2 regions of the Nodosilinea sp. AN01ver1 genome follow, and region 2 is predicted to be linked to the other one. Evidence: predicted binding sites of a transcription regulator. Region 2 holds the regulator's gene; the other holds the start of a gene.

Region 1 (11,001 bases), on a different contig from region 2:
GTCACCGCCGCCGATCGCTGTCCCGATGCCATTCTGCTCGACCTGATGATGCCGGATATGGATGGTCGCGCTACCCTTCAGCAGCTCAAGGCTAACCCCACGACCGAAGGCATTCCGGTAATTTTGGTCACGGCCAAGGCTCAGGCGTTTCAGCAGGCCAATGAGCCTGATCTGGCGGTGGCAGCGGTACTGGCCAAGCCGTTTCGACCCCTGAAGCTGGCGGCGGAGATCAGCGGCATTTTGGGATGGTGAAGACGGATGGATGGGTAGGCGGGTGGATGGGTAGGTGAGGGGGAGTATAGCGTTAGCTTTTGGGGGGCGGTGGGTGCTGCTGGGCCGTACCAGCGTTGGGCTGCTCCCAAAGTCGCCGTGGCTGCCTGAGTCGATCTTGGATTTTGGATTGGGCTTCCTGTCTTGGGGAGAGAGCCCTGATTGGAGGTTAACTACCTCTCCAAAATCGCCAATCCAAAATCCAAAATTCCCTAGATGCCGCTGACGTAGTAGTCGCGGGTGCCCTTGGCGTTGAGGGCGTCGCCCAGGCGCTCCAGGGCATGTACGTAGGCGGCTGTGCGGGGGCGGATATCGAGATCCTGGGCAATTTTCCAGATCTGTTCGCCCTCAGCCACCATCATCGCCTTCAGCCGGGTGTTGACATCTTCGATCGACCAGTAGAGGCCGCTGCGGTTTTGCACCCACTCGAAGTAGCTCACCGTGACCCCGCCCGCGTTTACCAAAATGTCAGGGAAAACGTAAATGCCTTTGGCCGCTAGCCGGTCGTCGGCTTCGGAGGTGGTGGGGCCGTTGGCCACCTCAAAGATGTAGCGAGCCCGAATGGCGTCAGCATTCTCTGCGGTAATCTGGTTCTCCAGCGCCGCTGGAATCAAAACATCCACATCCAGCTCTAGCAGTTCTGCGTTGGTAATCGTGGTGTGATCATTGATGTCGCTGCACACGGTGCCCTCGCAGTACACCGCCTTGAGGCTGCGGGTCGAGGCCTTAAACTGCTGAATGCTGGGAATATCCAGTCCGCCGGGCGCATAGACCCCACCCTGGGAATCGCTTACCGCCACAACTTTGTACCCCGCGTCAAACAGCAGGCGAGCGATCACGCTGCCCGCGTTGCCAAACCCCTGCACCGCTACGGTAGTCGTCTGAGGTGACTGGCCAAACCGGGCCATCATCGCCTGCAACACGTAGAACGCGCCGGTACCGGTGGCGGTATCGCGCCCCTGGCTGCCGCCCATGCTGAGGGGCTTGCCGGTAATCACCGCCGGGCTGAGCTTGCGGCGAATGATGCTGTACTGGTCCATCATCCAGCCCATGATCATGGGGTTGGTGTAGACATCGGGGGCGGGAATATCGACATCGGGGCCAATAAAATTGGCGATCGCGTCAATATATCCCCGGCTCAGGCGCTCTAGCTCAAACTTCGATAGCTCCTTGGGGTTTACCGTCACGCCGCCCTTGGCCCCGCCCAGGGGCAAATTCAGCGCCGCGCACTTAAACGTCATCCAAAATGCCAGCGACTGCACCTCGTCGAGGTTGACATCGGGGTGAAAGCGAATGCCGCCCTTGGTGGGGCCACGGGTGTCGTCGTAGCGCACCCGGTAGCCCTGAAACACCTTTAGAGTACCGTTATCCATCCGTACCGGAATCGACACCGTGAGGCTGGCCTTGGGGTAGCGCAACCGTTCAGACGCATCCTCAGAAATCGAAACGTACTTGAGCGCTCGCTCTAGACGACGGTTGGCATCGGACAAAATAGAGGTGGCCATAGACGAACACCAGGGGTGAAGGAATGTGTGGAGCAGCGAATTTCACCGCTGCTATTAAGGTTCCGCCAGGTCGAATCGGCTCAGCCAAAAAGCAATATTTTGTATTGAAAGCTACCGTTTAACTCTCGCGCCCGCTTTCCGGAACGTTCAAAATGCAAAATGCAAAGTTCAAAATTTTGAATTTTCAATTTTGAACTTTGCATTCATCCATCCCCACCCTGCGGGAAGCCACTCCGCATCAACATCCACCCATCTACCCATGCATCCCCTTTCTCCCTATGGGAGACGCTAGCGCGTTGGCGAAGCCTGTCCACAGGACAAACGACTCCGCTCCCCCCTTCGACTCCGCTCCCCCTTCGACTCCGCTCAGGGACCGCCACTAACCCATCTACCCATCTACCCATCTACCCCTAGCCGCCTCTCCTCCCGCAGCAGTGTTGTCAGGTTCTGTGCCGTTATTGGTCTAGAGAAAAGATAGCCCTGGCCGTAGCTGTAGTTCAGCCCCAGCATGAGGTCGCGCTGGCCGGCATGCTCAATGCCTTCGGCCACCAGGTCAAAATTAATGCCGTCTGCCAGATTGGCGATCGCCCGACAGATTGCCACTTTCTCCAAATTTTGTGCGTTGGCAGGAATAAAGTAGCGATCGACTTTGACCTCATCGAAGCGAAACTGCAACAGCTGGGCCAGCCCCGACTGGCCCATGCCAAAGTCGTCGACCTTGAGCCGCAGCGCCATATCGCGCAGCTCTTGCAGGCTTTGCAGGTAGCGCTCCAGGTTGTTGTAGATGCCCCGCTCCGTGATTTCAATGCCGAAGTGGTGGGTGGCAATACCCGCCCCCGCCACCCGCTGCATAATGCGGTCTAAGAAGTCGTCGTCTTCTAGCTCCAGCGGGCTGATGTTGACGGAGAGGTTGAACTGGGTCGAGATCTCCTGCCACTGGGCCAGCTGCTCTAGGGCGTGGCAGAGCACCCAGTCGCTAATGCGGTGCACCAGCCCCGTCGCCTCGGCCACCGGAATAAACTCCGACGGCGACACCCGGCCCAGGCGGGCAGAATCCCACCGGATCAGGGCTTCGGCCCCGACAATAGCGCCGGTTTGCAGACAGCAGATGGGCTGGTAGGCCAGCCAAAACTCTAGCTCGCTGCTGCGCTGCGCCAGGTAGGCTTCGAGGGTGATCTGGCGCAGCCGCCGTCGAGCCAGGGCGCTATTCCACACCTGAATGCGGTGCTGGGGCAGGTTAGAGCGGCGGTTGCGTTTGGCCTCGCGTAGGGCGGTTTCGGCGGCCTGTAGCAGCCGGTTGATGGGCACATCTTCTTGAAACGCGTCGATGGTGCCGCTGGCCGCGCCAATGGAGGCGCTAAGATTGGCTCCCTCAATTTCTATGGCGAGAATATCGCTCAGCACATCTTCGGCGATCGCCGCCGGGGTAGGGCAAGCTGCGGGGGATGCGGCATCGGGGGCGGGCAGCAGCAGCAAAAACTCGTCACCGCCGTTGCGTACGGCAATGCCGTCGTAGCGCTGGGCCTGGTCTTGCAGCACCTCAGCCACAGCCTTCAGCAGCTCATCCCCCAAAAAATGACCCCGCTGGTCGTTGATCAGCTTAAAGCGATCGAGGTCAATAAACAGGCAGACCTCCCAGTCATCCAGCTCCATCTCCAGCACCCGGCGGTTGTAGAGGCCGGTCAGGGGGTCGTGAATCATGCCGCTGACCTCGGCAAAGGTCATATAGAGCAGCTGGGGCGATAGGGGGGTCACCAGGGTCATATACCAGCCAGAAATTTCGCCCTTGTACTGGTACTCCAGTCGGTTGGGTTCGCCAGAGTCGAGGGCTGCAAAGTAGAGGTCAATGAGCGGCACCTCGTAGGGGTAAACCTGCTGGCGGTGAAAGGGCATCTTTTCGCAGAGGCGATCGCCCGGCTGGAGCAAATTTTGGGTCATGGCCGTGGCCGCTGGGTTGAGCTTGAGCACCTTGAGGTCGTCACCCATGCGCTCGCACAGCACTTTGCCGGTGAGGGCCTGCTCCCAGGTCGCCTCTAGCAGGCTAAAGGTTTCGCCCAGGTAGCGCAGACGTGTTTGACTGCGCAGTAAGGCCACCACCGCCGCCCACGATATGCCCGCCGTTACCCAATGCCAGAGGGCGCTGTGCAGGTGCAGGGCACTCAGGGTATGCCCTATGCCGCAGCTAAAAATAAAGAGTGTCGCCAGCAGCAGGTTGAGCCAAATGTCTCGCTTGGTGGTGCGCAACAGCGGCAGCAGCGTGAGGGGAATGACAAAATACGCCGCCGCGATCGCCCCATTGGCCGCAATCTCCATGTTTGACTCGCTCCTACAACATGCCCCTGCCTGCTCTTAGCCTAGGCCTGTAAATGGCCAATCAGACGTAAACGTTCAATTATTAACTACCAGCGATTTAATTCAGTACCGAAAAATCACCAATTGTATAGAAGGCCACACCGCCGGAATGGCTGCTGCCAAGTGCAACAGCCCATTGCGAAGCACAACAAAATTTATCGGGGCGTAAAGGTTCAGCTAGAACAGTAGCGGTTGGGGTGGGCTTCTCAGAAAATGGTGAGATGTGCCAGCAACCTCAGCCGTTTGGCCTAGGTTGCCCAGCCTTTGTTATATAAGGACAACTGCTATGACAACTCCCAAAGAAGTATTTGAGCACCTGAAGCAGCTGGAAGAAGTTGATACGGTGCAAAGCGCCCTATACCGCGAAGAGGCCCAGGAGATACTGGCCGACGATACCGTTAGTCTTAAATGGCGACGCGCGATCGCCGATCGCCTCAACCAGGCCAACCACGACCTGGCCCTGCACACCGTTGCCCCCGAGGAAAGCTATTAAGCCGATACAGCACGGGCTTTCTCCCTTTGGAGACGGGCTTCGACTCCGCTCAGCTACCGGTGGCTGAGCGGAGTCGAAGCCCGTCGTTAACCTTAGGTCTCAGGTTTGATGTCACTTTGAACTTTAAACCCATTCGGTTGGCCTAGCCCAAATCACTACTTACCGCCAGCCACTCCTGGGAACTGGGAACTAGGCTATTCGAGGCCACAGCCAGACCGCCGTCTAAACCCTGGGGCAGTCCGCCTGTCTGGGCTGCCGCGCCCAACGCAGGCAGCATCGCATCCCCAGCCTCTAAATAGCCGGCCTCCGCCAGAGTGACCTGGAAGACATCCGACAACAGGTCGTGTACCCGCGTCGTGGGGTGCTGCTGATCCCACCAAAAGAAGCCGGGGTTTTGCAGCTCGATCTGCTCTATTAGAGGGTCGCTGACGTTCGTGAAACCAAACTCAGCGGGGGCACCGAGAATCTCGGTGGTGAGGCCAAAGATATCGACCGGAATAATGTCAATGGCCAGCTGCGGATTTTGCTCCAGGGCGGTGAGGGCATTGGCTAAACCGGCATTAAAGGCGCTGCTCAGCATCGTGGCCGCGGCACTGTTGCCCTCGTCGGCCGCGCGAGGGGTGAGGCCCAGGTTGGGCAGGTTGGGCACCAAAAAGGTATCGGCCCCGCGCTGAGCCAGGGTGGTGATGGTTGTGGCCACATTCTGCACGGCATTCGCCAAAAAAGCCGGAATGGCGGCGGGGTCGCTGGGCAGGTTAAACAGATCGTTGGCCCCGGCCCAGATTACGTAGAGGCCATCGGGGTTGGCGGGGGCATTGCCCAAAGCGCCCAGGTAGCTATCCAATTCGTCGAGCAGGCCCGGTAAGTTTTGCTCGGTGCCCGTCAGCAGGCTGATTAGCGGGTCAAGGCCGTTGTCGCGGCCCGTGGTTGCCCCGCCGACGGCAAAGTTTTGCACCTGGCTGGCCTCAAAGCCGAGGTCATCGGCTAAATAATCGACCCAAATACCGCCGTTGGTAAACTGCCCCTCAAAGTAGGGAAACGGCGGGAAAAAACCCGTTAGCTCAAACAGATTGCCGGGGTCAGACAGGCTGTCGCCAAAAACGGTCAGCCCGTTGAAACTGGGCACCAGCGCCTGGGTATAAAAGCTCTCAGGCGTAAGGCGGCTGGCATCGACATTGAGCAGCACCACGCTGGGTTCCGCCTGGCCCAGGTAGCGAATTGTGGTATCGGCCCCCTGCTGGGCGATCGCAATTTGCCCAAAGCTCAGGCCGCCCTCCAGACGCAGGCGATCGCTCCCCGGAGCAAAGTCCACAATCGTATCAATGCGGCCATCGTTTTTGAGCACAAAGGTGGTTTGCCCCAGCCCGCCGATCAGCTGGTTGCGGCCCGGCCCACCGTCGAGAACGCTGTCGCCAAAGCCGCCCACCAGCCAGTCGTTACCCCCAGCCCCAAACAGCTCGTTGTGGCCCCAGAGACCGGCTAAGATTTCGTTTTCTGGCCCACCGTTGATCACATCATCGCCAAAACCACCCAGCAAAACGGTGCTGTCAAAAATATTGATCGGTCCGAAAATAGCCGCGAGTGAACTTGAAAAAGGCGACAAAAGCGATGCCATAACGCCTCCCGGCAGAAAATTAGGTGAAAAAAAGAACTATGGACAGAATAACGGACCGGATTTGACGCCTGGCTCACACCTTGGGCTGACTCAGCACCACATTCACCCCCAGCAAAATTAGCCCCATGCTGGCCACCATTGCCCCGGTCAGCGGCTCGCGAAAAAATAGCCAGGCCAGCGCCGCCACAAAGATCGGCACCAGACTATAGACCACGCTGGCGGTGCGAGTGGGGCCAACTTGCTGAATGCTGAGGTTAAACAGCAGGTAGGCCACCCCCGAAGCCGCCACGCCCATGTACACAATGGCGAGTAGCGAGTTCCAGGAGATGAGGGTGAGCTGCTGCCACCAGCGCTCGGCGGCAGCCAGCACCAGCAGCTGCCCCACCCCTGCCACCGCCGCGTAAAAGGTAATCGTTAGCCCTGAGTAGCGCTGGCTCAGCTGTTTAATAATCAGCGAGTACACCACCCAGCACAGCACGGCGCACAGCATCAGCCCATCGCCCCGGTTTAGCTCCAGGGCTAAGAGGTTGGCCAGATTGCCCCGCGTCAGCAGCGTCAGCACCCCCAGCAGGGCCAGCACAATGCCGCCGTACTGGCGGCGAGTCAGCCGTTCGCCAATAAATAGAGCCGCCATCACCCCCGTCACCACCGGATTAAAGGCGTTGATGATGGCGGTGTTGGCCGTGGCCGTGTAGCGCAGGCTGCTAAAGAAAAAATAGTGGTAGCCCACCACCCCAAACAGGCCCAAAAGCACCATCGCGCCCCAGTCCGATCGCGCCACCGTCAGAGCCTTGGCAGGCTGAGCGCTACGGCTAATTAATAGCCCCAGCACCGCCATCGCAATCATGTAGCGCAGCAGAGATGTCGTCAGCGGCCCCAGCTCTACCGTGGTGTACTTGCCCGCCACAAAGCTGCCCGCAAACAAAAAACTGGTGAGCACAGGCAGCAAAACCTTAAGGCCGGGCAATAAAGACATAGCGAGTACCGCTGCGCGGAGTTCAAAATGAAAAGTGCAAAATAAAAAATCGCTTTTAACCTAATTCTGACAGCGATCGCCCCCACCCCTTCGACTCCGCTCCCTTCGACTCCGCTCCCTTCGACTCCGCTCCCTTCGACTCCGCTCAGGGACAGTCATCTGTCCACCCATCCACCCATCCACCCATCCACTCATCCACCCAGTTCGGGAACCCGTACAGCTCTCGGCGTTGCGATCGCCCCCCTTTCCGCCGTAGATTAGCACTCGGAGCTTGCGAGTGCTAAGCTCTTTATCTGTGTGGTGCGCCTGTATCTCGTAGGGTACGTGCTTCAGGCGCTGTCTTAATAGCAAATCCGGAGAAGCATTGTATGGCAGCTATCACTTTGGCGGCATCTAGCGTTAAGCCCCTAGCCGATCGAGTTTTGATTAAAGTAAGTGCGTCCGAAGAGACCACCGCTGGCGGCATTCTGCTACCTGACACCGCCAAGGAAAAGCCTCAGGTGGGCGAGATTACCGCTGTAGGCCCCGGCAAAGCCGACGACAAGGGCAGCCGTCAGGCCATGGAAGTCAAAGTTGGCGACAAGGTGCTCTATTCCAAGTATGCCGGTACCGACATCAAGCTGGGCGGCGACGAGTTTGTGCTGCTGTCTGAGAAAGACATCCTCGCCGTCCTCGGCTAAACCCAACTTAGCTCGGTAGCTGAGCGAAGTCGAAGCTCGGTAGCTGAGCGAAGTCGAAGCTCGGATTTTGGCCGCGTAGGGTGGGCACTGCCCACCACTGACCACGCTGATTTAGTTGGGTTTCGCTACCGCTTTACCCAACCTACAAGACGCCAGAATCCCTTTTCGCTGCCTTGTGACCGACACGTTTCTGTTCACTCCTTATCTTCTTCTCGGAGAAATTCGATTTTATGGCTAAGCGCATTGTTTACAACGAAAACGCCCGTCGCGCCCTCGAAAAGGGTATGGATACCCTGGCTGAAGCCGTTGCCGTAACCCTTGGCCCCAAAGGCCGCAACGTGGTGCTGGAGAAAAAGTTCGGCGCACCCCAGATCGTTAATGACGGCGTTACCATCGCCAAAGAAATTGAGCTCGAAGACAACATCGAGAACACCGGCGTTGCCCTGATTCGTCAGGCCGCCTCTAAGACCAACGACGCCGCTGGCGACGGTACCACCACTGCTACCGTGCTGGCCCACGCGATCGTCAAAGAAGGTCTGCGCAACGTCGCCGCTGGTGCCAACGCCATCTCCCTCAAGCGCGGCATCGACAAAGCCACCGCCTACCTGGTCGACAAAATTGCCGAGCACGCCCGCCCCGTTGGCGACTCCAAGTCGATCGCCCAGGTGGGTTCTATCTCTGCCGGTAACGACGAAGAAGTCGGTGCCATGATCGCCGAAGCCATGGAGAAAGTGGGCCGCGAGGGCGTCATTTCCCTGGAAGAAGGCAAGTCGATGACCACCGAACTGGAGGTCACCGAGGGCATGCGCTTTGACAAGGGCTATGTCTCTCCCTACTTTGTCACCGACACCGAGCGCATGGAAGCGGTGCTGGATGAGCCCTACATTCTGATCACCGACAAGAAAATTGCCCTGGTGCAGGACCTGGTGCCCGTGCTGGAGCAGGTTGCCCGCTCTGGCCGTCCGCTGATCATCATCGCCGAAGACATTGAGAAAGAGGCCCTGGCTACCCTGGTGGTCAACCGTCTGCGCGGCGTGCTGAATGTGGCCGCTGTGAAAGCGCCTGGGTTCGGCGATCGCCGTAAGGCCATGCTCGAAGACATCGCTGTGCTGACTGGCGGTCAGGTGATCTCCGAAGACACCGGCCTCAAGCTGGAGAACACCAAGCTCGACATGCTGGGTCAGGCTCGCCGCCTCACCATCACCAAAGACAACACCACCATCGTCGCCGAAGGCAACGAGAAGGATGTTAAGGCCCGCTGCGAGCAGATTCGTCGTCAGATCGAAGAAACCGACTCGACCTACGACAAAGAGAAGCTGCAGGAGCGCCTGGCCAAGCTCTCTGGCGGTGTGGCCGTGATCAAAGTCGGGGCCGCCACCGAAACCGAGATGAAGGACCGCAAGCTGCGCCTCGAAGACGCCATCAACGCCACCAAAGCGGCGGTTGAAGAGGGCATTGTTCCCGGCGGTGGTACCACCCTGGCCCACCTGGTGCCCGACCTCACCACCTGGCTAGAGGCCAATCTCACCGCTGAAGAGCACACGGGTGCTGCGATCGTGGCCCGCGCCCTGGCTGCTCCTCTAATGCGCATCGCTCAAAACGCTGGCCAAAACGGGGCGGTCATTGCCGAGCGCGTCAAAGAGAAGGACTTCAACGTTGGCTATAACGCCGCCAACGGCGAGTTCGTCGATATGTTCGATGCTGGTATCGTTGACCCCGCCAAGGTGACCCGTTCTGCCTTGCAGAATGCGGCCTCCATCGCTGGCATGGTGCTGACTACCGAGTGCATTGTCGTCGATATGCCCGAACCCAAAGAGGGTGCCCCCGCAGGTGCCGGCATGGGCGGCGACTTTGACTACTAAGCGATCGCCGACGCTTTCTAACGAAAGCTAAGGTTAATTAGCAAAAAGCCGTCCTGAATCAGGGCGGCTTTTTTAGTATGTTTAGCGGAAGTTACAGACGGTTCCAGCCCACAGGTTCTCAATGGTGGCATCGGGTTCGGCAGAGCTGAGAATGCCAAACAGGTCGCCAGTCGAAAACTCTGTGCCCAGGGAACTCTCAGTCACCTCAATGGTGTAAGCCGCTTCTAGCTCACCCCGCGTTGAGCCGACGCCCACTCCGGCAATGGTGGTTAAATCGGCATCGGTGCTGGGACTTGCTGACCAGCCGATAAACTCGCCGTCGGCGGCGTGTACAGACAGACCGTTGGGCCACTGGGTAATCATCTGCGGGCCGGAACCGCATTCGGTGTTCTCTCCCGACTCTACAGGCTCTCCCAGCAGCTCGGTAAGGGCGTTTTCGACCACGGCTATCTCGGTGCCGAAGGCGAGGGTATCGGTTGAGCCGCTCTGGTCGCCCACCAGCTGTAGCCCTTCGCCCGAGAGCGCCAGGAGAGACTCGGTATCTTCAACTGGGTCAACCGGGGCGGGGGCAGCGGTGGTTGGCTCGGTGCCGTTGACGTCGGCGGTATCTGGCGTGCGGGTGCAGGCAGCCGTAGTCAGCAGCAGGGTTAGCCCCAGGGGCAGCAGCGCAGAAAGACGGAAAAGTTGTTGAGGCATGCAAAAAGGTCGCTAACGATACAAAAGCTAGTCCATCCAGACTACGGCAAATTCTGGCGATCGCATGGCCGCTGCTCATTTCTTTAGGCTTGCAACCCTAGCTACACCTCATTGTCGAGACTGCAATACTCCTCTAAAGCTGGAGCCTACAATCCGGGGCTGCCCGTCCTGCATTTGCACCGTGAACGATCGCTCTTCTCGCTGGGTCGAGCCATCGGGGTAAACGTAGGTGTTCTCGCCCACCAGCTCGACGGTATCGGCGGTTTGCCCGGTCACCCGCAGGTTTTCAACCGAGACGCGATCGAACTGGGCGAAAAAGCCGGGGTCAAACTGCTGCGCCAGAGAGCCGCCAAACTGCGATCGCGCCGCATCCCATGATTTGCTAGACACGTAGCTATACAAGCTGCCCACGGTTGCCTGAGCCGCCCCGGTCGTCAGCTCACCCCCCGACTCTGGAGGCGCAGGGACATCTTCAGCGGCTTCGGAAGATTCAGCGGCGACGGGCTCCGGCGGCGTGGGTGCCTCAGGCTCCGGCGAGGCGGGTTCCTCTGG
Region 2 (11,001 bases):
TCGGGGTCTTATTGCTAAATCTAGGGGGGCCAGAACAGCTCGACGATGTTCGTCCCTTTCTGTTCAACCTGTTTGCCGATCCAGAGATTATTCGCCTGCCCTTCCCCTGGTTACAGCGGCCCCTGGCCTGGTTGATTTCTAGCTCGCGGGCCAAGCAGTCCCAAGAAAATTACCAGCAGATCGGGGGTGGGTCACCCCTGCGCCGCATTACCGAAGAACAGGCCGAGGCCCTCAAGCAGGTGCTAGCCGACCAGGGCACCGAGGCCAATATCTACATCGGCATGCGCTACTGGTACCCTTTCACCGAAGAGGCCGTTGCCCAGATCAAGCGCGACGGCATCGAGAAGCTGGTGGTGCTGCCCCTATACCCACAGTTTTCGATCAGCACCAGCGGCTCCAGCTTTCGCCTGCTAGAGCGGCTCTGGCTCGAAGATCCGGCCCTGCAGCGCATTGTCTACACCGCCATCCCCTCCTGGTACGATCGCCCCGGCTATACCGAGGCCATGGCCGACCTGATTGCCAAAGAGCTCGACAAGCTCGACAATCCCGACCAGGCCCACATTTTCTTTAGCGCCCACGGTGTACCCGTGAGTTACGTCGAAGAGGCGGGCGACCCCTACCAGCGCGAAATTCAGCACTGCACCGAGCTGATCATGCAGGCGCTCGATCGCCCCAACCCCTACACCCTGGCCTATCAAAGCCGGGTGGGACCAGTGGAATGGCTCCAGCCCTACACCGAAGATGCGATCGAGCAGCTGGCCCAGCAGGGCGTTAAAGACCTGGTCGTGGTGCCCATCAGTTTCGTCTCCGAGCACATCGAAACCCTGCAAGAAATCGACATGGAGTACCGGGAGATTGCCCACGAGGCCGGGATCCCGGGCTTCCATCGGGTGCCGGCCCTCAACACCCATCCCCGATTTATCACCGATATGGCCGATATGGTCAATGAAGCCCTGGCCGCCCCCCGCCAGCTTTTCTCCGATGTGGTGCACCCCGACAAAAAGGTCAAGATTTACCCCCAGGAGCGATCGGCCTGGGGCCTCACCCCCGTCGCCGAGGTGTGGAACGGGCGTCTGGCTATGGTGGGCTTTTTAGCCCTACTGCTGGAGCTGGTCAGCGGTCGCGGCCCCCTGCACTTCGTGGGCATTCTCTAAGGACTGTCATCAAATGGCTGCTAAACGTTCCAAAATCAAGGGTTACAGCCCCTAGCTTGTCGTTTTGGTCGGGCGTGGCAAGGCTTGATGTACCGAGCTTTTAGCCACAATTGTGGTACGCCCTAAGGTTTGTGCCCCGGACCATTACATCTCATGCCGTTTAACCCCAGGCCCTGATGCCCTAGCCGTATTAGGGCTTCGGCTTTGAGCGTCGCGGCCAGTGCCGCCACAGGTACGACGTTCGAATCACCAGCCACAGCAGCAGCAGCGCAATAATCCCCCCCTGGTTAGGAGCATCAAAGGCCAGCACCGCCAGCACAATACAAAGCCCATCTACCACAAAGAAAAGCCACAGCGGCGGGCGGCGGGGGCGGTAGAACCAGCCCACCTGCAGCAGCTGAATGACCAGGGCTAATAGACCGCTAATCAGGCCAATCAGCAGGTTAATCCAGCCGTCTAGGCCAAAGGTTCTAGCTACGGCCAAACCGGCCAGGGCACCTACCCCAGGACTCAAAAACAGCTCAAGAATCTGAAAGAAACGCTGGCTGTAGCGATCTTTTGACAGCATCAGCTCGGCCATAGACCAGATGGCCAGTATCCCCAACACCAGGGCTGGGGGCAGACGCGACAGCAGCGGCACGTTAGACCAGAGCTGCGGGCCAGACATCAGCCCAATCAGCAGCAGGGGCAGGGCCAACCGTAGCCCCGTCGCCGCCGCGATCGACAAAATTGCCAGCAGTTCAGTGATAATCACGGCATTCCCTGCCCAACTGGGGCCATACTCGGGATACCCCTACGCGCTGAGGGCAGTCGATAGGTAGTCTGCCGCCGCCTTGACCACGGCCACAGCGTTTTCGTAGACCATGCGGGTGGGGCCCAGTACACCCACACTGCCCACAGAAGCGTCGCAGCGAGTGTAGTTCGACACGACCAGCGCACAGCCCTGCATGGGCTCTAGCGGGTTCTCAGCCCCAATCCAAACCTTCACATCCACGCCGTTGAGCGTTTGGCTTGCCACGGGCGGAGTGTCAAAAAACAGGGGCCACAGCTGCGACTGGCCTTCTTCCAGCAGCCGCACAATCGACTGAATTCGCTGGGCATCGGAAAACTCGGGCTGGCGCAGCACCTCCGACAGACCGCTAATCACCAGCTGGGGCGTTTCTGGTGCCCGCGATCGCCGCGCCAGATTGTCCAGCGCCTGGCAGAGTAGCGCTCCGTAGTGCTGAAAATCAGCATCGAGATCGCCCCAGTTCAGCGTAGCCACATCGGCCAGCGGCCTTCCCCGCAGGTGGTGACTCAGAAAATTCGACAAAATTTCGAGGTGACGACGGCCCAGTTCCTCCGTCGGCTGAGTCGGTTCTCCCAGCAACGCCGGCAGCTGCACTACCACCGATTGGGTCGCCAGCGAGTCGAGCAGCACCACCATCAGCACCTGCTCCCCATCTACCGCCACCAGCTGAATGTGGCGAATAATCGCGCTACTCGACTGGGGCACCGTAATCAGGGCCAAATAGCCGCTGATTTGGGCCAAAATTTGGGTGGCCGATCGCAGCAGCGACTCCAGGCTGCGCCCCACCCAGTCCAGCTCCTCCGACAGGGCAGCATCCACCCGCCGCCCCACCCGCGTGGAGGGCGACATCAGCCGATCAACGTACAGCCGATAGCCAAAATCCGAAGGCACTCGCCCCGCCGAGGTGTGGGGCTGGTAAAGGAGGCCGTATTTCTCCAGCAGGCCCATGGTGTTGCGCACCGTCGCTGGGCTTACCTTCAGGTCGTACTCCTGGGCCAAGGCCCGCGACCCAACCGGCTCTGCTGTAGCAATATAGTGACGAATCGTGGCCTGTAGCACCTGCTCGTGGCGAGCACTCAGGGAAAGAGCAGAGTCCATAGGGGGTTGGTATAAAACTCAACTACGGCATTGCCCTACCATAACAGATGTTCTATGGGGTTCGGCCATGAACTGTAGACCTATAAATCTTTGCTCTGGCTAAAGAACTCACCCACTTTAAAGCTAGCCGTTTTCTCTAGCTGACTAATCACCGATCGCGTAATCAGCTTGCCCTGCTCAACCAGCACCTCGCCTGTAATCGGGTGCAGCAGATCTTGATCGGCCCGCCGACCAATCAACGCCTCGATGTCCTGCAGCGAGTTAACGTACATACCCGGCGGCAGCTCGACCACCACCCCGTTGGCGACCACCCGGGCCTGGCAGGCCAGCCGCGAGTTGGGCTTGCAGGAGGTAATCACTTCCAGCGTCCGCTGCTCACGGCGGTTAATGGGGGTCAACGCCTCCATACCCGACTGCACATAGATATGGCAGGTGGCGCACATGCCCCGACCGCCACACTCTTTCAACACATCTAGATCTTTGTTGAGCAAGACCGATAGCAGGTTGCCGTTGGTTTCAACGGAGGTTTCTTGGGCGATGGGCTCTAGGCGAACGGTTTTAGCCATGGGGTAGAAGGGGGTTATAAGGACTAGACGAAACACCTGGGCAGGCTGCGGTAGCACCACCTCGGAGCCACTGGCTCACCTGAAGCTCAGCCGTCCTGGGAAGACGGGAGATCGAGCAAAAGGGCCTGTTCCTGGGAAGTAAGCCGACTACTCGCCAGGGCCTGAAAATTGCGGATGGTTCTGCCACCACGCCCCATAAAGGCCGCAACCCAGTCCTTAATCCACTGGTGCTGTTCCGCCGTTAGCGGCAGCTGGCCCTGGGCGGCAGCGGCGAAGTAGCCATCTCGCTGAACCTCAAACTGCTCTAGCCAGGGGTGGGCCGGGCGAGACTGCTTCCAGGTGTTGATGACAATGGTTTTGCCCAGATACTGAGTAGCCCCATTGCTGAGATGATTGAGGGCCGCTATCACCTCCTGTAGGCCTGGAGCTAGGGTACCCGGTTTAGAGCCCGCTGGCTCAGGCTGAGCTCCCTCAGCAGGGGAGAGGGACGGAGAAAGCGCCGCAGCGGGGTCGGTGGTGCTAGCGCTGCTGCCCAGGGTAACGCAGCCAGCCAGCAGCCGAAAGGTAGGTACAGCGTTGTGGGGAGCTTCGATCAGGGTAGCCTTCAGCTGACCGATGGCGGTGCGGTAGTCGGTGAGGGGCATTTGATCGGTGACCAGCACCAGCAGAATCAACCCCTGCTCAAGCTTATAGATGTGGGTGAGCTGGTTGGCAAACCGAAACGAAAAGGTATCGAAATGGGCCGGAGTCGTGTCGACCACCTGCTGAATACCCTGGGCGAGAGCATCCTGCTGATGGGAGTTGAGGCTGATGTCTGGCCCAAAAAAGAAGGGTCGGTTGCGCCCATCAATCAGCGCCATCCCAGAGATGCCGGGTAAGTTTAGGACATTCTGGATCACCTGACGTTTCATAAATCCTTGGGGTCTCGCTCTAATTTTTGTTGTCGAATGTCCTGAACCAAGTAATCTAAGGATGGCAGACTTCATTCGACACTAGGCTTGAGGCCATGAGTCTATCTAGGGTTGTTACGGCGACATCTGTTGCGATGACAGCCAGGGGCTGGCCTGCACTACTATCATGGTTTGTTGGCATCCCAGGATTATCGTACGTTAGGGTTAATGCCCATGTCTGACCTTCCTTTTACGCTCGACCAACTGCGCATTCTCAAGGCCATTGCAGCGGAGGGCAGTTTCAAACGAGCGGCAGACAGTTTGTATGTCTCTCAGCCAGCGGTTAGCCTGCAGGTGCAAAACCTGGAGCGCCAGCTGGATGTACCGCTGTTTGACCGAGGTGGCAGGCGGGCACAGCTCACCGAAGCGGGGCATTTGCTGCTGAGTTACGGCGATCGCATTCTCAGCTTATGCCAGGAGACCTGCCGAGCCATTGAAGACCTCCAGAACCTACAGGGCGGCACCCTGATTATTGGTGCTAGCCAGACCACAGGCACCTACCTTCTGCCCCGCATGATTGGTATGTTTCGGCAAAAGTACGCCGACGTGGCAGTGCAGCTGCACGTACACTCCACTCGCCGCACCGCCTGGAGCGTGGCCAATGGTCAGGTTGACCTGGCCATTATTGGTGGTGAGCTTCCTCCCGAGCTACAGGACTCTTTAGAGAGAGTGCCCTACGCCGAGGACGAACTCGCACTGATTATGCCGATGTTTCACCCGCTGGCCAGTCAGGCGGTGATTCAGCGCGAAGACCTCTACAAGCTGCACTTCATTGCCCTCGACTCCCAGTCGACCATTCGTAAAGTAATTGACCAGGTGTTGACCCGCTGCGGCATCGAAACCCGTCGCCTCAAAATTGAGATGGAGCTGAACTCCATTGAAGCGATCAAAACGGCAGTGCAGTCGGGGCTGGGGGTGGCCTTTGTGTCTAACTCTGCGATCGAGAAAGAGCTACAGATGGGCGTACTGCACCGGGCTAAGATTGATTCGGTGGTGGTCAACCGCACCCTCTCGGTCATTTTCAACCCCAACCGCTACCGCTCCAAGGCCGCTGCCGCCTTTACCGCCGAAATTTTGCCGCAGTTTACCAATCTGCCCCTCAACTTCAAGCCCATCGGCGCTGACAAGAATGGGGCCGACAAGAACGGGGTCAAGCCGACGTCGCTGCCTCCCGAGCCCCTGTACCCTACCCCCTAGCCCAAAGCCTCACGGGCTGTACTCTGATCGCTGGGAATGGCGATCAGCCCATCTTTGTAGATATGAATGAGCTTGCGCTGGCGGAGTTTGCCCATCAGGCGAGTCACGGTGACCCGAGTAGAGCCGATGGCGCTGCCGATCTGAGCGTGGGTGAGCGACCAGGGCAGGTAGTAGCCCGACTCGCAGGGTTCGCCAAACTCTTCAATCAGCAGGGTTAGAAAGCCCAGCAGGCGATCGATGGTGCGGCGCTGCCCCAGGGTGCTGAGCCACAGCAGCTTACGCTGATGCTGGTAGCGAAAGGCGTCAAGCACCTCGCGCCGAAAGTGCGGCCAGTTGTCTAAGTCACTCCAGTAGAGCCAGAGAACTGTAGTTTGATCGACGTGGGCAAAGCTCTGCAACAGGAAAGGCGACTGAGCCACGATTTCGAAGGGCTGACCCGCTCCAACAAAACCCAAGAAAGCCTCTTCGCTCAGTCCCAAAGCTAGGGAGGTAGCCCCCTCTTCATCGGTCACGTCGTCGAGGTCGGGGCTGACCAAATCTGGAGTGGCTCCTTGAGCCGTACCGACTAGGCGTACGGCACCGCGTTCTACCAAATACAACAGCCCAGACCGAGTGGGAATACGCTCGTCTTTATTGAAGGTTCTGGCCCGGTAGTGGGCGTGGGCCCAGTCGGTAATGCGTTGCCAGGTCAAGAACGGTCGGGCATGATCGGGGCGTTGGGATGATTGCATAGCAATAGCTGGGTTAGACGGTACAGACCATGACCATGGGGTAAACGCTAGGGAGAAGGCGCGATCGCACAGAATCGCAGCATCATAAACCAAATCAGCCGCGCAGACCAGGTAGACATACCCCTCGTTCAGTCAAAGACGACCCTGTAGCCTTTATCGACTCACCCTTTGAGACCAGAGTTCAGCCCCAAAGCAGGACTCCCGCCACGACCAAAGAAAGCTTATCTACTTGGTTTTCAGAGATTTGTCATCGTGAAAGCTACGTAAACCATCCAATACTAATACAGAGATCCCGTATTTTTTGGAGCCCTTCTCAGGAACCAGAGTCAACTTTGGATCCTTAAAGTGACAGTGATCCGCTTCAGTGATCACCGCAGCGGATTGAAGACCTTAGCTAAAGCGCCCGGTTTAGACCAGTGTAGCCCTGGCCCCAATTGAAGCCCGTCTCTCATAAGAAATACTGTTCATTCAAAGTAGTTTTTAGGGGTGACATTCCCTCACCCTGATCATATAATTCAATTGTGTGAGGAGCGAACCAGAAGAGATGCCGAGACGAAACACGGCCAGTCGTCGGCATCTCTTTTGTTTTGTAGCTAAGTTTTAGATTATTCCTGTTGGTCGGGTAGCCCGCTTCATAGCTGCCCAAGCGTAGTTAAGTTAACGCCAACTGCTCCGCAAATCTATGTGCTGAGCTACAGCCTGGATTACTACAGCTGAGATTAAGGATTAGGTTAAAGACAACAATGAAGCGGTGTGCAGCAGATCTTGCAGCACCTTGGCCACGACCTGAGGCTGTTCTACCATTGCCAGGTGGCCGCAGTTTTCAATCTCAATCACTGGGCTATGGCCCGGCCTGGTCGGCAAATAGCCTGCTAGGTGCTGCACATAGCGTAAATTCATCACCTGGTCTTGGCGACCGGCCACAAAATACACTGGCGGCTGAAGGGCCGCTACGAGTCTGGGCAGGAGGTGAACCTCCGCCTCGGTAGTTGACTCTAGCAAGGTGCCCAAGGCCGCGGCGGTATCGGCCTGCAGCATGTCAAGGCAGCGATCGCGGCCCCAGCTGTAGTCTAAAGGCCGATGCACCATCATCCGGGTCAGCAGCAGCGGTAGCAGGGTGTAGCGCAACCAGGCACGCCGCCAGCCGACAATGTACTGGCCCGCCTGGCGAAACTGCTGGAACTCGCGCTCCAGATAAATACCGCCGCCGGCATTGAGGCAAACCACCCCCTGCACCTGCTGCGGGTAGCAGTGAGCCATCCAGAGCGCAATGCTGCCTCCCAGCGAATGGCCCACCAGCCATACCGGACCAAGATCGAGCTGCTCTAGCAGCGCCGCCAGATCACGAGCATAGGCCCCTAGCCCGTAGGGCGAGGCCGAAGCCCCCAGAGCTTTAACCTCAGCAGGTAATCCAGGTCTGTACTGGTCGAGCCCGTAGCGCGATTCGCCGAACCCGCGCAGGTCGTAGGCCAAGCAGGTGTGGTCAGGTGCTAGCCGCTCGATGACAGGCTGCCAGTACCGATGACTCAGCAGCCAGCCATGAATGAAGACCAGTGCCGGAGTTTTCCTGGCGGCAGTGAGCTCGTAATAGTGGGGTACGCCAAAAACTGTAGTAGTAGCCATGGGCCAATGCCCTCTGAGGCCGGTCTTTGACCATCGTACCCTAGCCCATGAGGCGGTAGCGCATGCCCTCAGCAATTTTTTGGCCCAGATAGTCTGGAATTAGACTCTCGTTAGGGCCCAGCAGATACAGAATCAGGCGAGTACGCCCCCGCCATACCAGCAGGTTGGCGTTGACCACCAGCAAATCTTCCTGCCAAATGGCGTACATCACCTTATAGAAGAGGCCTGGTTGGTTATCGGCCTCAATCAGCAGAGCTGGCAAATGAAAGACTGGATCGACGTAAAACTCAGTTTCTACTCGCTCCAGGCCCGCATCCAAATTAAATTCTACGGTCAGCATTTCTTCGACTTCGAAATGCCCCGCCAGAGTTTCTTGAATCGCCCGACAGACATTTTCAGTCGTTTTAGGACTCAGCGCCTGGCCACCCCGCGATACCACCAGCTTGATAAACACCAGCATGGGCGGATAGATTTGCCCATAGAGACTGAGGTTATGAATTGTCAGGCCGTAGGCGGCCAATACGCCAAAAATATCGCTGAGCAAAAACGACTGGTTGCGGTAGACAAAGTGCAGCGCGCTCTTGCTGCCCTCGGGCTTGATGTCAAGAACAGCCTTGCGCTGCTTGTAAAGCTGGTAGGCCAAGCGCAGATTCTGCAGCTGAATCTCGCTGCTGACAAACTGCTCATAGAATTGCGGAAAGGCGCGGTTGAAACGCTTCAGTAGCTCAACCGTAGAGGGGTTTAAGCCAGCGGCCATGGTTGGAAGGACGGAACTCCATGGAGGTAACGTTAGCATCTGCCGCATCAGGAAACCCTAGCCAAGCAATAACATACCCCCGTCGTAACGCTTTTAGCAGCCGCTGTCGACAGAGAAAACGCCCAGGCTGATCGCCCTATCTACTTGATCCTCAGGGATTTCTAAGGTCTGACTCTACCCGTCAATCCACTCAGGGGCCGAGCATCTCTAACCCGTCAGTCGTTGGGGCGATCGCACCCTAGAGTGAACAGAAGGACCCTTCCCCAAGCCGGTCTGCACAAATCTCGATCTCATCGAAGGCATCGGGTTTTTATGGAGATATACTATGAGAAACGGTGTTCAGCCCTAAGTTTAGCCTTAGCTGTAGCTTTTGTGCGGCGTTATTTAGAGGCTTAAGCTGGTGCCAACGAACGCTGTCCCATTTCACTATCAGAAAGGGCCTGCATGGGTTTTTGGAAAAGTCTTTTTGTCGGGTCTGATGACGCTTCGGCTGGAGAGACAAGGTCGGCGAGTACCGTTTTAGAGGCCCTACCCGAGCAAGGGGAAGGGTCCGCTATTGTATTTAGCACCGATCGCGACCTCGACCTCTACGAGCTTGAAGAGCTGTGCAATGCCGTGGGCTGGGCCCGGCGTCCTATCCGCAAGGTCAAAAAAGCGATTCAGCACAGCTATCTCGTCGTTACCATGTGGGAGCAGCGGGGCTCACGCCGCCGTCTGGTGGGCTTTTCTCGCGCCACCTCTGACCACGCCTTCAACGCCACCATTTGGGATGTGGTGGTGCACCCTGATTTTCAAGGGCGCGGCCTGGGCAAAGAACTCATGCGCCAGCTGATCAAAAAGTTGCGCAGCGAAGACATCAGCAACGTAACGCTGTTTGCCGACCCTCAGGTCGTCGAGTTTTACAAAGGGCTTGGCTTTATGCCCGATCCCGAAGGCATTAAAGGTATGTTCTGGTACCCGGACTAGCGCTCAAGACACTCTAGCAATGGCCCTGGCCTGCTGAATCCACAGACTGACCTGGTCGGCACTGGGGCAAAGGTCATTGCGCTGTAGGGTAGCCACATGTAGTCGCCGCAGCCGTGTGTAGAGCCCCTGAGCGGTACAGTCTGCCAGCTGAGCCACAGACATGATACCGGCATGTAGCAGCAACCCGTTGAACTGACAACCCACCCCCGGCACCTGGGCTAAGTCAGCCAAAATCACCCACTTCGTGACATAGCGCAGCGGCACCTGCATCTTTTGCGCCAGGTTTTGGCGACGCGTCACAGAAGCTCCATAGCGACGGAGATGATCAGTGCTGGTTAAGCCCAGCTGAGCCATGTTGTGGGCATGGGTGGGGCTCAGGCCAGGCAGTTGATCTAAGCGGTAAGCAGAAATAGCCATAGGCCCATCGTAACAAACAGAGCAGCGTCAGCGGGAACAGCTATCGGCGATGACGGTTGAGCAAAAAAGCAGGCTATACTGGTGACGTGAACTACGGGATGTAGCGCAGCTTGGTAGCGCGCCTGCTTTGGGAGCAGGATGTCGCAGGTTCAAATCCTGTCATCCCGATTTTGAATATAGGGGTTTGGCCTGGGCGGTTAGCACGACTGGCACAGATCGCTATGCAAACAGCCTCTAGTCTGTAGTATCTATAGTCAGTAATTCAGTCATATTGACGCTCATCCGCCCACCCCCCCTTACCGTTAACTGCGACGAAATCCCTATGCAACAGCTATTTTCCTCCCTTTTACGGCCTCTCCCCCTGATTACCGCCTTGGTTAGCGGCAGCCTGCTAGGGGGTGGCCTGGTAATGCCCCTGCCCGCCGTTGCCCTAGGTGAAGAGGCCATTGTCGACAAGCTCGAACAGGTGCCAGTCTTCATTATTTTGAACTCCGATGGCCAACCCCTCACGGCGGCCGCTGAGGTCAATGACCAAGAAGTGAAAGTGCCAGTTGTATTTATCGACGGGGCCGCCGCTGAAGAATTTTTAGCCCGCGCTCAAGAAGAAGACCCTAGCGCTGAAGTGGCTCTGGTTGACCTGGGTACGCTCTACCAGGAAACCGTGCTCAGCGATAGTGAGGAAGTGCCCCTACTGTATCTGCCCATTGGCGGTGAGCTAGAGACGGCAACCCAGCTGCAGTCTGATTTTCAGG

The links. Region 2 encodes HrcA, which represses chaperone genes, less so after heat shock. Its sites were predicted from a motif close to TTAGCACTCNNNANTNNNGAGTGCTAA; they were not measured.
Region 1: groES (co-chaperone GroES) is a predicted target of HrcA. The motif match lies at 7,469-7,495, and genes of this name have one in related genera.

What each region holds. Positions count from the first base shown of each region.
Region 1 is NZ_JBNXVS010000023.1:79,292-90,292, forward strand. It holds gene ACQ4N7_RS17820 (response regulator) at 1-252, shown strand, start outside; gene ACQ4N7_RS17825 (Glu/Leu/Phe/Val family dehydrogenase) at 483-1,775, opposite strand; gene ACQ4N7_RS17830 (putative bifunctional diguanylate cyclase/phosphodiesterase) at 2,172-4,088, opposite strand; gene ACQ4N7_RS17835 (hypothetical protein) at 4,414-4,620, shown strand; gene ACQ4N7_RS17840 (SGNH/GDSL hydrolase family protein) at 4,763-6,235, opposite strand; gene ACQ4N7_RS17845 (DMT family transporter) at 6,309-7,211, opposite strand; gene groES (co-chaperone GroES) at 7,580-7,891, shown strand; gene groL (chaperonin GroEL) at 8,122-9,753, shown strand; gene ACQ4N7_RS17860 (hypothetical protein) at 9,835-10,449, opposite strand; gene ACQ4N7_RS17865 (protein kinase domain-containing protein) at 10,558-11,001, opposite strand, start outside.
Region 2 is NZ_JBNXVS010000004.1:18,780-29,780, forward strand. It holds gene hemH (ferrochelatase) at 1-1,154, shown strand, start outside; gene ACQ4N7_RS05290 (DUF4126 domain-containing protein) at 1,345-1,908, opposite strand; gene hrcA (heat-inducible transcriptional repressor HrcA) at 1,948-3,042, opposite strand; gene ACQ4N7_RS05300 (2Fe-2S iron-sulfur cluster-binding protein) at 3,123-3,608, opposite strand; gene ACQ4N7_RS05305 (hypothetical protein) at 3,695-4,468, opposite strand; gene ACQ4N7_RS05310 (LysR family transcriptional regulator) at 4,733-5,755, shown strand; gene ACQ4N7_RS05315 (Crp/Fnr family transcriptional regulator) at 5,752-6,486, opposite strand; gene ACQ4N7_RS05320 (alpha/beta fold hydrolase) at 7,213-8,109, opposite strand; gene ACQ4N7_RS05325 (hypothetical protein) at 8,150-8,866, opposite strand; gene ACQ4N7_RS05330 (GNAT family N-acetyltransferase) at 9,311-9,832, shown strand; gene ACQ4N7_RS05335 (DUF4332 domain-containing protein) at 9,836-10,249, opposite strand; tRNA gene ACQ4N7_RS05340 (tRNA-Pro) at 10,344-10,417, shown strand; gene ACQ4N7_RS05345 (Tic22 family protein) at 10,572-11,001, shown strand, end outside.